2 regions of the Faecalibacterium sp. DFI.5.82 genome follow, and region 1 is predicted to be linked to the other one. Evidence: predicted binding sites of a transcription regulator. Region 1 holds the regulator's gene; the other holds the start of a gene.
The links. The regulator Rex, encoded in region 1, represses fermentation and respiration genes when NADH is low (regulators of the CRP and FNR family bind a similar motif). The targets are predictions, from matches to a motif close to ATTGTTAANNNNTTAACAAT.
Positions count from the first base shown of each region.

Region 2: a site for Rex is predicted at 5,617-5,636, ahead of coaD (pantetheine-phosphate adenylyltransferase). Genes of this name have one in related genera too.

Region 1 covers NZ_JARFIS010000011.1:58,524-65,844, forward strand. The annotation lists gene P0G09_RS12795 (carbohydrate ABC transporter permease) at 1-605, opposite strand, end outside; gene P0G09_RS12800 (sugar ABC transporter permease) at 617-1,543, opposite strand; gene P0G09_RS12805 (extracellular solute-binding protein) at 1,708-3,078, opposite strand; gene P0G09_RS12810 (thymidine kinase) at 3,621-4,229, opposite strand; gene P0G09_RS12815 (redox-sensing transcriptional repressor Rex) at 4,322-4,963, opposite strand; gene P0G09_RS12820 (ATP-dependent Clp protease proteolytic subunit) at 5,217-5,903, shown strand; gene P0G09_RS12825 (MATE family efflux transporter) at 5,935-7,263, opposite strand; gene P0G09_RS12830 (pyridoxal-phosphate dependent enzyme) at 7,281-7,321, opposite strand, start outside.
Region 2 covers NZ_JARFIS010000001.1:514,271-521,591, reverse strand. The annotation lists gene acrB (acryloyl-CoA reductase electron transfer subunit gamma) at 1-587, opposite strand, end outside; gene P0G09_RS02650 (acyl-CoA dehydrogenase) at 605-1,774, opposite strand; gene P0G09_RS02645 (3-hydroxyacyl-CoA dehydrogenase NAD-binding domain-containing protein) at 1,894-2,766, opposite strand; gene P0G09_RS02640 (enoyl-CoA hydratase-related protein) at 2,806-3,591, opposite strand; gene P0G09_RS02635 (acetyl-CoA C-acetyltransferase) at 3,708-4,922, opposite strand; gene coaD (pantetheine-phosphate adenylyltransferase) at 5,011-5,514, opposite strand; gene P0G09_RS02625 (butyryl-CoA:acetate CoA-transferase) at 5,889-7,235, shown strand; gene P0G09_RS02620 (AI-2E family transporter) at 7,287-7,321, shown strand, end outside.

The DNA.
Region 1 (7,321 bases):
GCGGGCATCAGCATGGGGACAATGACCTTGTACAGGGTCTGGAAGGAGTTGCAGCCATCAATGGCGGCAGCCTCGTCCAGATCGCGCGGGACATTGCGCATGAACTGCACCAGCTGGTAAACAAAGTAGGTCTCAGTTGCAAATGCAGTGTGGACCCAGATGGCCAGATAGAACGGGCTGTTGACCCAGCCGAACTTGGTGTACAGCAGGAACTGAGGAACGTTCAGAACGACCTGAGGCAGGAACAGGGTGGCCAGCATGATGCTGAACAGGATCTTCCGGCCCGGGAAGTCGAAACGGCCAAAGCCGTAAGCTGCAATGCAGGAGGAGACCACCGTGCAGATGACCTTGGGCAGAACATAAGAATAAGTGTTCAGCATGGCCTGCAGGATGTTGATGGAACCGCCGAAGTTGTTCAGCGCGTTCTTGTAGCCCTCCAGGGTGGGGTTCTTGATCCACAGGCCGATGCCTGCAAAGATCTCGCTGTTGTCCTTAAAGGTAGCGCTGACCATCCACAGCAGGGGATAGATCATGATCAGGCCCACCAGGATTAGGACAAGATACTTAAAAAACGTCGCAATGGCGTTGGATGCTTTCATTCCCATACTGTCACACCTTACCTTTCATCCGAGTAGTAGACCCACTTCTTCTGGCTGGTGAAGGCGATGATCGTGAGGATGCAGACGATCACGAACATGATCCAGGCCAGAGCGGAAGCCATGCCCATCTGGTTGGACTTGAAGGCGTAGTTGTAAACCAGAATGGAGATCAGGGTGGTGGAGTTGCGCGGGCCGCCGTTGGTGATGATGAAGGGGCCGTTGAACTCCTGGAAAGCCTGGCAGATCTGAGTGACCAGGTTGTAGAAGATGATGGGGGTGATCATGGGAACAGTGATGGAGAAGAACTGTTTCCACTTACCGGCACCATCGATGGTGGCAGCCTCGTACAGGTCTGCAGGCACGCCCTTCAGGGCGGCCAGGAACAGCACCATGGCGGAGCCGAACTGCCAGATGCGCAGGAAGCAGATGATCCACAGCGCATAGTTGGGGTCGCTCAGCCAGGAGGGGCCCTGTGCGTGGCCGAAGGTGATGGCGCGGATGATGGTGTTGACCAGACCATCATCACGGAAAACGGCCTTCCACAGCACGGCGATGGCAACGGAGCCGCCCAGAATGGACGGGATGTAGTAAACGGTACGGAACAGGTTCACGCAGGCGATCTTGAAGTTCAGGATGTATGCGATGAACAGAGCAAAGATCAGCTTCAGGGGCACGGTGATGAACGCGTACTTGAAGGTGGTGACCAGAGCCTTGGTGACCTTGGCATCAGAGAAGGCGGTGACGTAGTTCATCACGCCGTACTGGTGGATGCCGTTGAAGAAGTTCATGTCGGTGAAGCTGTAATACAGCGACTGACCGAAGGGGATGGCCTTGAACACGACAAAGCCGATGATCCAGGGGATCAGGTAGATCAGACCCTGCCACTTATCCAGGAACTTCTGTGCGGGGGTACGCCCGAGAGAGGGCGCTTTGCTTTCTTTCATCCGGGGATCCTCCTTTGGTGAAAATCAGTGCAACAAACCTTATGTCACACTTTGGCAACAGATTTGTCAGAGAATTGTAACCTGTGCCTGAGAAAAAAGGGGCATCGGGCCTACGGGTGGACGATGCCCCTGATATGTAATTTGACTCAGGTCAGCAAAGAAGATCAGACAGTGTAGCCAACAGCAGACATGCCGTCCAGCAGAACGTCAACGACATCTGCACCGCTCTTGTTGTCGTAGTCGACGGTATCGAACACTTCCTGATAGGTGCCGGTGCCGGTAGCCTTCAGATCGGAAGACTCGAACAGGGGATCCAGCTGGCAGGAAACAAAGCTCATGACCTTGCCGTTTGCCTCAGCGACCAGCTCGTTGATCTTACCGGCGGCCTGAGCGGTAGCCAGACCAGCCTTGGAAGCGGGGATGCCGCACTCGGAACCCATGATGGCAGCGCCGTCGCCGTTCCACAGGTACTCGATCAGGGTAGCAGCCTCAGCGGGGTTCTTGCAGGTCTTGGTGATGGCCATGCCCATGGAGACCTTGGAGAAGCCGCCGTTGTAATCGCCGAACTTGATCTCCTCACCAACGGTGAAGCCGGGCTTGTTCTCCTCGTCCAGAGCGTCCTGGTACTTGGAAGCAGCGGAATCCCACTCGAAGATGCCGGCGATCTTGCCGGTGATCCACTCGTTGGACTGGTGGGTAGCACCGTCGCCGTTTGCACCGTAGTAGGTGGGCAGCGGCATGATGACGTGGCCGTCGACCAGGCTCTTGATGAAGTCGATGCCCTCGGCGATCTCGTCAGCGGTGTAGTTCAGGGTAGAGGTGGTGGGATCTGCCCAGTCCTTGCCGTACTTGGACTCGAGGTAGAACACCATCAGGATCATACGGTCGTATGCGCCCAGGTGCAGGGGATAGTAATCATCGCCCAGCTTCTCCTGGAAAGCCTTGCCGGCTGCAAACAGGTCATCCTCAGTGGCGGGAACTTCGGTGATGCCAGCCTTGTTAAAGGTGGTCATGTTCCAGTAGAAGATACGGCCGGTCATGGAGATGGGCACGCACTGCTGTGCATTTGCAACGTTGCAGGCACCCAGCTTTGCGTCGTCCCACTGGGACATATCCAGGTAATCGGTGACGCTGTTCAGATCCAGGAAGGTCTGGCCGTTGCCGGAGTAGTTGTACAGCCAGTTCCAGTTGATCTGGCAGACATCCTCAGCCACGCCGCCTGCAAACTTGGTGGACATGGTGTCCTCCCAGCCGGACCATGCAGCGAAGGTGGGGTTGACGGTGATGGTGGTGTGCTCAGCAGAGAAAGCCTTCAGGGCCTCCTGGTAAGCGTTGTGGCGGGACTCGCCGCCCCACCAGCTCATGGTCAGGGTAACGGGATCGCTGCTCAAGCCAGCCACGGAAGCAGCCTCGGCTGCGGAAGAAGCGGTGCTGGAAGCAGCGCCGCCATTGCCGCCGCAGGCAGCCAGCAGACCAGCTGCACCAACAGCACCGGTGACCTTCAGGAAATCACGACGGGAAATTGCCTTGCTCATTGTTGTTCTCCTCCTAATAAATCAAAAAACATCGAGCGGGCCTTTCTGCACAAGGCTCGTTGTATACAAATATGATAACAAAAGGGCTGGGAAAAAGAAAGATGTAAATTGAAGTGATACGGACAAAAAACGAACAAATATTGCTCTCGTGATTTGCGGCGATTTGACGGCATTGCCGAAATGAATAAACTTGGAGCGAAAAAATATACAATCTGCATAATTGGATAGATTGCATAGAAACGGGCCGAGAGAGTGTGGCAGAACCTCTAAAATTGCAATGGTTTTGTAACTTTTTGCGAAATTGACGGTATAATGTTGTATACAACATGTGAAAAAAGTGACGATATCGCTGTTTTATAAACTGATATATCAATTGTGCAAAAAACGTTCGCCGTGGGATACAACTGATATATCACTTTGGAAGGCGGCAGGCAAAAAAGAGCGCCGCCCGGCTGGGCAGCGCTCTGAAAACTGTAAAAATCTTTTGGGAGATCTGGGATCTCACGCAGGAGAGGGCTCCTGTGCCTGCCGGAAATCGACACTTACTGTGCGTTCCGTTTGGCGTAAAACGCCCGCCGTGCCTTGAAATAGCACTGGGGGCACATGCTGACATACTGCACATCATTTTCCAGATCGATGGCGACCTGCTCGCCCTCAAAGACGAACTCCCCATTGACCCTGCGGCAGTTGCAGGTGGCCTTGCGCCCGCAGGTGCAGATGGTCTTCATCTCCTCAATGGTGTGGGCCAGCTCCAGCAGACGGGTGGAGCCGGGGAAGCCCTTGAGGGAAAAGTCTGACCGCAGGCCGTAGCAGATGACCGGGATGTTCAGGTCTACCGTGACCATGAACAGCTGCTCGGCCTGTGCCGGGGTAAAGAACTGGCTCTCGTCGCAGAGAACACAGGCCAGCGGCTGCTCCCCGGCAGAAGCGGCGCGCACGGCCTCGAACACATCCACCTCTGGCGGGATGAGCAGGTCGGCCCTGCGGCGCACGCCCAGGCGGCTGACCAGCTCGCCGCCGCCCTTGGTGTCCACCTGGGGCTTCAGGATCAGCACCCGCATCCCCTGCTCTTCGTAGTTGTGGGCCACCTGCATCAGCGCGGTGCTTTTGCCGCTGTTCATGGCACCGTATCGGAAGTATAGCTTCGCCATAGTTGCTCTCCTCATAAAAAGGCAACCCTCTCTGCTCGTTCGGGGGGAGAGGGCTGCCTGTTTTCTGTGATACGTTATGAATAGATGATAGATCAGTCCTGATTGCGCAGGCGGTAACCCAAGCTCATCAGGCTGTCGCCCAGGTGGACGTTCTCCACCACCACTTCGGGGTAGGGCACCGACAGGTCATAGTGGGAGAAGTTCCAGAAGCCTTTGATGCCCAGTTCGACCAGCCGGCCGCTGAGCTCCTCCGCACCGCTGCGGGGCACACAGAACACAGCCACCTCAGGCTTATGCTCTGCGCAGAAGGCCTCCAGCTCGTCAACGTGTAAGATCCGGATGCCGTTGATCTCTTTGCCCACCTCGCTGGGGGAATTGTCAAAGGCGGCGATCAGCTTGTAGCCGTTGGTGTCGGTGGTGATGAAGCGGCTGACTGCCTTGCCCAACCGGCCGCAGCCGATGAGGATGGTGGGCAGCAGGTCACCGTTGCCGAACAGCAGATGCTCCAGGATGGAAAGCAGGTTCTCCACCGAGTAGCCGATGCCCTGGCGGCCGTTCACGTCGCCGATGCAGTTGAAATCCTGCCGCACCTGAGAGGCCGTGGTGCCCATCTGGGCGGCCAGCTCGCGGGAGGAGATGCTGGTGATGCCGTCGTTCTTCAGCGTCCGCAGGTAGCGGTAGTACTTGGGCAGGCGCTTGATCACCGGAAGGGAAGCTTTGCCGGGATTGTTCATGGAAATGGTTCTCCTTTCATCCAAAGGGAATGCCGGTCTCTTTGCGCCCTGCAAGGTGCACCGGCGATTAAGACAGTTTCTGAACAATAATGATATATACTTGTCAATCTTATTCTTAGTATAAAGTATACTGCAATGAGACAGAATGTCAAATCCTCTGGGCCAATTTTTTTCAAAGTAAAGAAATCTTAGCCGCCGCATATTGCTTCGATCCCCGGGAACACTGAAAAAAACACCCTGAGGAGGAGCCAACATGCCGGAATATGAAAAGGAAACCACCGAACAGCAGCGGCTGGAGAAAGAGCAGCTGGAAGATCTGGGCACGGTGTGGCGCACCCGCGGCCCCCATGCCATCCACTGCCTGACCGTGATCGGCCAGATCGAGGGCCATGTGGAGGCCCCGCAGGGCCAGAAGACCACCAAGTATGAGCATGTGATCCCGCAGCTGGTGGCAGTGCAGGAGGACCCCGCTGTGGAGGGCCTGCTGGTGCTCATCAATACCGTGGGCGGGGACGTGGAGGCCGGGCTGGCGCTGGCAGAACTCATTGCCAGCATCTCAAAGCCCAGTGCCACGGTTGTGCTGGGCGGGGGCCACTCCATCGGCATCCCGCTGGCAGTCAGCGCCCGGCGCAGCTTTATCGTGCCCACGGCGACCATGACGGTGCACCCGGTCCGCCACTCCGGTATGATTTTGGGCGTGCCCCAGACCATGCGGTGGTTCGAGCAGATGCAGGAGCGCATCACCGGCTTTGTGGCGGGCCACAGCGGCATTACGGCAGCGCGCTACTCGGAGCTGATGCTCCGCACCGGTGAGCTGGTGATGGACGTGGGCACCATGCTGGACGGCAAAAAGGCCGTAAAGGAAAAGCTCATCGATCAGCTGGGCGGCATCTCTGATGCACTGGAATGGCTGTACCGGGAGATCGAGCGGACTGAGTGAGAGAAAAGACCTGCCCGGGGCGGTGTCGGGCTTACAGATCGCCCTTCCGCAGATACTTCACCATCATGGGGGCTTCATAGACCAGCATGAGGATCCAGCCCACAACATAGCTGTACGGCAGGGCCTCAATATCCATCTTCATCAGCAGCACAAAGACGGCAGCGGCCGCCACACGGCCTGCCATGTTGAGCGTGCTGCTGTTCAGGGTGATCTTAAGGTCGCCCAGGCCGCGGAAGCCGCCCTGGATGCCGTTGGTCAGCGAGGGCATCAGGTAGAACAGAGAGACCAGCTTCAAAAAGCGCACTCCCAGATGCACCACGGCGGCATCGGTGACGAAGAGCCGGATGATGGGCTCGGCAAAGAAGAAGCAGACAGCGGTGATAAAAATGGCGTAGAGGAACTCCAGCTTCAGGCCGCAGAAGAAGCTGGCGCGGACACGCTCTTTTTTGCTTGCACCGCGGTTCTGGGCCATCAGGGTGGTGGTGGCATGGCCGATGTTCTGCTGGGGCACATAGGCAAAGTCATCGATGCGGCCTGCGGCGGCAAAGGCTGCCATGGCGTTGACACCCATGGTGTTCACGATGGCCTGAATGGCGATCTTGCCCAGCTGAACAGTGGCCTGCTGCATGGCGCTGGTCCAGCCGTAGCTGATGGTCTTTTTCAGCAGCGATGAGTCAAAAATGAACCAGCGCCTGCCCAGCTGCAACACAGGGACCTTCCAGCGGATATAGATCAGGCAGAACACGCAGCAGAGCGCTTCGCTCAGCACGGTGGAAAGGGCACATCCCTCGGAGCCCCAATCCAGCACCTCAACAAAGAACAAGTCGCCGCCGATGTTCAGCACCGAACTGATCATCAGGAAGTACAGCGCGCTTTTGCTGTCGCCCAGCGCACGCATGGTGGCGGCGAGGAAATTATAGAAGAAGGTGAACAGCAGCCCGCCGAACACGATGCGCAGGTAGTTCACAGCGATGGGAAGGATCTCTTCCGGCACCTGCAGCAGACGGAGCAGCGGGTTTGCCAAAATCACACAGGTCAGCGAAAATACCAGGGAAAAGACGGAGCCTGCAATGGCGGTGGTGGAGACCTGACGCTCCACCAGCTCGGTGTTGCCTGCCCCGAACGCCAGGCTGACAAGGATGCCTGCACCCAGGCAGACACCGTTGATGAACAAAATCGCCAGCGTCATCAGCGGGTTGGAGGTGCCCACGGCGGCAAGGGCATCCTCGCCCACGAATTTGCCGACAATGATGCTGTCCACGGCGTTATAGGTCAGCTGGAACAGGTTACCCAGCACAAGGGGAATGGTGAAATTGACCAGCAGCGGTGTGATCGGGCCGGTCGTCATATCCTTGGTCATTTGGAACTCTCTTTTCTTTATAGATTAAATGCCTGCCGTCCGCTGAAGATAGCCAGCG
Region 2 (7,321 bases), on a different contig from region 1:
GTGAAGATGCCATTGACGCTCATGTAACGGGGCTGGTTCAGCTCCTTGATGCAGGTCAGCAGGCAGGGAGTCTGCACCTTGACCATCATGTAGCCGTCTTCCAGCATACGCTTCACGGTCAGGGTGTTGCCATCCTTCTGGATGTCAGCCACATAGGTGACCTGAGGCAGATGCAGCTTTTCAGCGATCTGGGGGCCGACCTGTGCGGTATCGCCATCGATTGCCTGACGGCCGCAGAACACAACGTCCTCGGGGCCAACGCCGATCTTATTGACAGCAGCAGCCAGGATCTGGCTGGTTGCAAAGGTATCGGAACCGCCGAACTCACGGCCGGAGACCAGAACAGCCTTGTCCGCGCCGCGGGCCAGCAGCTCACGCAGCATTCCCTCGGCCGGAGGAGGACCCATGGTGATGACAACGACTTCGCAGCCGGTAGCGTCCTTGAGCTTCAGAGCAGCCTCCAGAGCGTTCAGGTCATCGGGGTTGGTGATGGTGGCCATAGAGGCACGATCCAGAGTACCGTCTGCCTTGACGGCGACTTTGCCGGAGGTATCAGGAACCTGCTTTACACAAACAATTGCTTTCATTGTAAATCTTACCTCCCTTACTTCAGCAGAGCGCCGGAAATGACCATCATCTGCACTTCGCTGGTGCCCTCGTAGATCTCAGTGATCTTGGCATCACGCATCATGCGCTCGATGGGGTAGTCACGGGTGTAGCCGTAACCGCCGAACAGCTGCAGGCAGCGGCGGGTCACATCGCTTGCGGTGCGGGCTGCGATCAGCTTAGCCTGAGCAGCCTCGACACTGTAACGGACCTTTGCGCCGTCCATGGCCTGCTGCTTCTTCAGAGCGGCAGCGTAGACCAGATACTTGGCAGCCTCAACGCGGGCCTTCATCTCAGCCAGCTCGAACTGGGTGTTCTGGAATGCAGAGATGCTGCGGCCAAACTGCTTGCGCTCCTTGACGTAGGCAACGGTCTCCTCCAAAGCGCCCTCGGCAATGCCCAGAGCCTGAGAAGCGATGCCGATACGGCCGCCGTCCAGGGTAGCCATGGCCAGCTGGAAGCCCTTGCCGCGCACGCCCAGCATACGGTCCTTCGGGATACGGCAGTCCTCGAAGATCAGCTCGCAGGTGGAAGAACCACGGATGCCCATCTTATCCTCAGCCTTACCGACGGAGAAGCCCGGATCGGTGCGCTCAACGATGAAGGCAGAGCACAGCTTGGTGGGACGGCCCTTCTTATCCAGAACGTGGTCGGTGACAGCGATGACGATAAAGACATCAGCGAAACCGGCGTTGGTGATGAAGATCTTGGAGCCATTCAGGACCCAGCAGTCATCCTCTTCCTTGGCAATGGTCTGCTGACCCTGTGCATCGGTACCAGCGCCCGGCTCGGTCAGGCCGAAAGCGCCCAGCCACTCGCCGCTGCAGAGCTTGGGCAGATACTTTGCCTTCTGCTCGGGGGTGCCGTTCTCATAAATAGGAGCAGCGCACAGGCTGGTGTGAGCGGAGACGATGACACCGGTGGTGCCACAGACCTTGCTCAGCTCCTCCACTGCCATGACGTAGGACAGCACATCGCCGCCTGCACCGCCGACAGAGGTGGGGAAGTAAATGCCCATCATGCCCAGCTTGCCCATCTTCTCGACGGTCTCTTTGGGGAAGTACTCTTCTGCATCAACCTTCTTAGCCAGGGGCTTGACTTCGTTTTCAGCAAACTCGCGGTACATCTTCTGCACCATCTGCTGCTGCTTGGACAGAGTAAAATCCATCGCTATATCCTCCTAACGGGTGTTTTTTATCTCCCGGGGCCGGGGTTCTCCCCTACCCGGTTACAAACAAATTCCTCCTGACCGCTTTCCCCACGGCCAGGAGAAATGTTTATCAGAAATTACAGCTGGTCAACAGGAGTCTTGGTGCGGTCTGCGTTGTAAACGTAGAAGCCCTTGCCGGTCTTGCAGCCCAGGTTGCCGCCGCGGACCATCTTGCGGATCAGCGGGCAGGCACGATACTTGCTGTCGCCGGTCTCATGGTACAGGACATCCATGATGGCCAGGCAGATATCCAGGCCGATGAAGTCGCCCAGCTCCAGGGGTCCCATGGGGTGGTTGGCACCCAGCTTCATAGCAGTGTCGATGCCTGCGATATCGGAAACGCCCTCCATCTTGATGAAGGCAGCCTCATTGATCATGGGGATCAGGATGCGGTTGACCACAAAGCCTGCAGCCTCGTTGACCTGAACAGGGTTCTTGCCGATGGCAACGGAGATCTCCTTGATCTTCTCAACGGTCTCTGCGGGGGTGTTGCAGCCGGCGATGACCTCGATCAGCTTCATGCGGTCAGCGGGGTTGAAGAAGTGCATACCGACCAGAGGACGGCTCAGGCCCTTGCCGATCTCGGTGATGGACAGAGAGGAAGTGTTGGAGGCGAAGATGCACTCGGGCTTGCAGATCTTATCCAGCTCGCCGAAAGTGGTCTGCTTGACCTTCATATCCTCAAAAGCAGCCTCAACGATCAGGTCGCAGTCTGCGCACAGATTTTCCTTCAGGCCCGGGGTGATGGCTGCAACGATCGCGTCAGCCTTTTCCTGGGGGATCTTGCCCTTAGCAACCAGCTTCTCGTAGCCCTTCTTGATCTTTGCCAGGCCGTTCTCAGCCCACTCCTGCTTGATGTCGCACAGGGCAACGGTGTTGCCCTCAACCTGTGCAAATGCCTTTGCGATGCCCTGGCCCATAGTGCCAGCGCCGATAACACCGATCTTCATAGGAAATCTCTCCTTTAATATCAAAAATTATGTAATGGATTAGTTGTTGGTAAACACTGCCTTGGGCTTCGGTTTCTCACGGCTCAGGAAGCAGGCCATGCCCTCCTGCTGATCGTGGGTCTCGAAGCAATCGCCGAACAGCTTCTCCTCAACTTCCACAGCCTTCTCAATGGGCAGGCTGATGCCACCGTTGATGGCCTTCTTGCAGTTGCGCACTGCAATGGGAGCGTTCTTGGCGATCTTGCCAGCCAGCTTCAGCACGTTCTCCATCAGTTCAGCCTGCGGATACACGGCGTTGACCAGACCAATGCGGTAAGCCTCGTCTGCCTTGATGTTCAGGGCAGAGTAGACCAGCTGCTTTGCCATGCCCATGCCGACCAGACGTGCCAGACGCTGGGTGCCGCCGAAGCCCGGGGTGATGCCCAGACCAACTTCGGGCTGACCGAACACGGCGTTGTCAGAGCAGATGCGGATGTCGCAGCTCATGGCCAGCTCATTGCCGCCGCCCAGTGCAAAGCCATTGACGGCTGCAATGACGGGGATGGGGAAGCTCTCGATCATCAGGAACACGTCATTGCCCAGCTTGCCGAAGGCCTCGCCCTCTGCCTTGGTCATGGTGCTCATGGAGCCGATATCAGCGCCTGCAACGAAGCTCTTGTCGCCTTCGCCGGTCAGGACGATGCAGCGGATGGTCTCCTGATCAACAGCCTCAAAGGCTGCCTTCAGGTCTGCCAGAACCTCGGGGTTCAAGGCATTCAGTGCCTTGGGACGGTCGATGGTGATGATCTCGACAGCGCCCTGCACCTCGGTTTTTACAAAAGCCATTGTGAAAACCTCCAATTCAGATTCTCAGTGTTTCAAAACAGCTCCCGCGCCCCGGCAGAGTCTCCGGTCTGAGCCGGGGCGCGGGCTGTCATTCAATTCAATTTCAAAGGGAGAGCTTACATCTCAACGATGGTAGCGCAGCCCATGCCGCCGCCGATGCACAGGGTAGCCAGACCCTTGTGAGCACCACGGTGCTTCATAGCGTACAGCAGGGTGACCAGGATACGAGCGCCGGAAGCGCCGACCGGGTGACCCAGAGCGATTGCGCCGCCGTTGACGTTCACCTTGCTCATATCGAAGTTCAGAGCCTGGCTGACAGCCACAGACTGAGCAGCGAATGCCTCGTTGGCCTCGATCAGGTCCATATCAGCAACAGTCAGGCCAGTCTTTGCCATGACCTTCTTGGTTGCTGCGATGGGGCCCAGACCCATGACCTCAGGCTCAACACCGGCCAGAGCGCCAGCGACCCAGGTTGCCAGAGGCTCAACGCCCAGCTCCTTGGCCTTTTCCTCGCTCATAATGACCAGAGCAGCAGCGCCGTCGTTGATGGCGGAAGAGTTGCCTGCGGTCACGATGCCGTCCTTGGTGAAAGCGGGCTTCAGGGTTGCCAGCTTCTCGACCGGGGTCAGACGGGGGCCTTCATCGGTATCGAACACGGTGTCGCCCTTCTTGCCCTTGATGACAACAGGAACGATCTCGTCCTTGAAAGCGCCGTCCTTGATGGCCTTGTCAGCCTTGACCTGGCTGTTGTAGGAGAACTCATCCAGCATCTCGCGGGTGATGGGGCTGTAGCCGTACTTCTTCTGGAAGGTCTCGTTGGTGCAGACATTCTCAGCGGTCATACCCATGTGCTTGTTGAAGCCGGTGGCATCCCACAGAGCATCGTTGACCATGGTATCGACCAGCTCGCTCTTGCCCATGGGAGCGCCCATGCGGTAGCCGTAACGGCCCTTCATCATTGCAAAGGGAGCCATGTCCATGTTCTCCATGCCGCCTGCGACCACGATATCAGCATCGCCTGCCTCGATCATCTGAGCAGCCATGTTCACGCAGTTCAGACCGGAACCGCAGACCACGTTGACGGTGACAGCGGGGGTCTCGATGGGCAGGCCAGCCTTCAGGGAAGCCTGACGGGCAACGTTCTGGCCCAGACCAGCCTGGATCACGCAGCCCATGTAAACATGATCGACCTGCTCAGGCTTGACGTTTGCGCGGTTCAGAGCCTCCTTGATGACGATGGAGCCCAGCTCAGCAGCGGGGACGTTGGCAAGGGTGCCACCGAACTTACCAATGGCGGTACGGCATGCAGATGCGATAACGATCTTTTTCATGTGAATAGCCTCCTGATTGTGTATGTTGTGATTTAAGAAAGACTGTTTTATCAAAACGCCGAAGCGTTTCTTGCATAAGGAATGGGGGTCAGACGTTCTCTCCCCTGCTGCGCAGCTCGGCCATCTTCTGCTCCACGGCGGCTTCCACATTCGGAGTAACGAACTTGGAGATGCTGCTGCCGTAGCGGGCGGCTTCCTTTACAATGGTAGAGGAAAGATAGCTCCACTTGATGCTGGTTGCAAGGAACATGGTCTCGATGCCGGGCATCAGCGCGTGATTGGTCTGCGCCAGCTGGATCTCGTTTTCAAAATCCGTTACTGCCCGCAGGCCCCGCACCATGACCGAAGCGTGGCGCTTCTTGGCGAACTCCACGGTCAGGCCGTCGAAGCTCTCCACCGTGACATTGGGGATGCCCTTGCAGCATTCCTGCAGCAGGGCCACCCGCTCCTCCACGGTGAACAATGGGTGCTTTGCACTGTTGATGAGCACGGCCACGATCAGATGATCGTTGATTTTTGCCGCGCGCTTGATGATATCGAGATGACCTCGTGTAACCGGATCGAACGACCCGGGGTAAACTGCAGTTGCCATCGGTTTTGTCCTCCTTGCGCGCCTTTGAAAAGCGCATTGGTTCTGACATGATAGCACTTTCCAGTTTGCTGTGCAAGATGTTCTTTTCTTCTGCTACGGTGTATCGTTAATTTTTAAACAATCCCACCCGCAGTGCCACGCTGCATCCTGCTACGCTATAAGTAAAGCACATCGTCAAAATTTTATCAAGTATTTTTTGTGTACAATTTATTTTTTGTGCACCAAAGAATCTCTACAAAAAGCTAAGATTTTTAGTTATATTGCATCCAGCCCTGTTTTTTGCCAGGAAAGTATTGATTCTCCCGTTTGTTAATGATATAACTAAGTTGGAATTTACAATTCCTTTATGTTATTGTAAGAGAGGATGGTTTATAATGGATTTTACGGAATTGTATGCGCAGAAGAAAATGACAGCTGACCAGGCTGCCGCGTTGGTCAAAAGCGGCGACTGGGTGGATTACGGCTGGGCCGTGAACACCCCCGTAGCGGTGGACGCTGCCATTGCAAAGCGTCTGCCTGAGCTGGAGGATGTCAACTTCCGCGGCGGCATCCTGATGTGGGTGCCCGCCATCTTCCAGATCGAGGATCCTGCTGCCCACATGACCTGGAACAGCTGGCACATGGGCGGCATTGAGCGCAAGGCCATTGCCCAGGGCTTCTCCTTCTACTCCCCCATCCGCTACTCTGAACTGCCCCGCTACTATCGCGACAGCTCTGACCCCGTGGATGTGGCGGTGTTCCAGGTGACCCCCATGGACGAGCACGGCTATTTCAACTTTGGCCCCTGTGCTTCCCACCTGGGTGCCGTCTGCGATAAAGCCAAGAAGATCATCGTTGAGGTCAACCGGAACATGCCCAAATGCCTGGGCGGCACCGAGAACTGGGTGCACATCTCCCAGGTTGCCGGTGTTGTGGAGGGCAGCAACCCGCCCATCGGCCAGATGGCCGCTGCCGGTGCCGCCACCGAGGTCGATCTGAAGGTGGCAAACCTCATCGTCCCGCAGATCCCCGACGGAGCCTGCCTGCAGCTGGGCATCGGCGGTATGCCCAACGCCATCGGCAACCTGATCGCGCAGAGCGACCTGAAGGATTTGGGTGTGCACACCGAGATGTATGTGGATGCCTTTGTGGATATTGCAAAGGCAGGCAAGATCACCGGCCGCCACAAGAATCTGGACAAGGGCCGTCAGGTCTATGCCTTTGGTGCAGGTACCCAGAAGATGTACGATTACCTGAACGACAACCCGGAGTGCATGGCCGCTCCCGTGGAGTACACCAACGACATCCGCAGCATCTCCGCCATCGACAACTTCATCTCCATCAACAATGCGGTGGATATTGACCTGTTCGGTCAGGTGAACGCGGAGAGTGCAGGCATCAAGCACATTTCCGGTGCAGGCGGTCAGCTGGACTTTGTTCTGGGCGCATACCTTTCCAACGGCGGCAAGAGCTTCATCTGCCTGTCCTCTACCTTTATGAATAAAAAGACCGGCAAGCTGGAGAGCCGCATCCGTCCCACCCTGGAAAACGGCAGCATCGTCACCGACACCCGCGCAAACGTGCACTACCTGTGCACCGAGTACGGCTGTGTGAACCTGAAGGGCCTGACCAGCTGGGAAAAAGCAGAAGCACTGATCAGTGTGGCACACCCCGATTTCCGGGACGAGCTGATCGCCGAAGCCGAAAAACTGCACATCTGGCGCAGGAGCAACAAGCGCTGACATTGCCGCAGGGAATCCTGCTGTCTGCGGCAGGAATGGAGTTTCTATGACATGATGGACAAAAAACCGCATATCAAACCCTATCT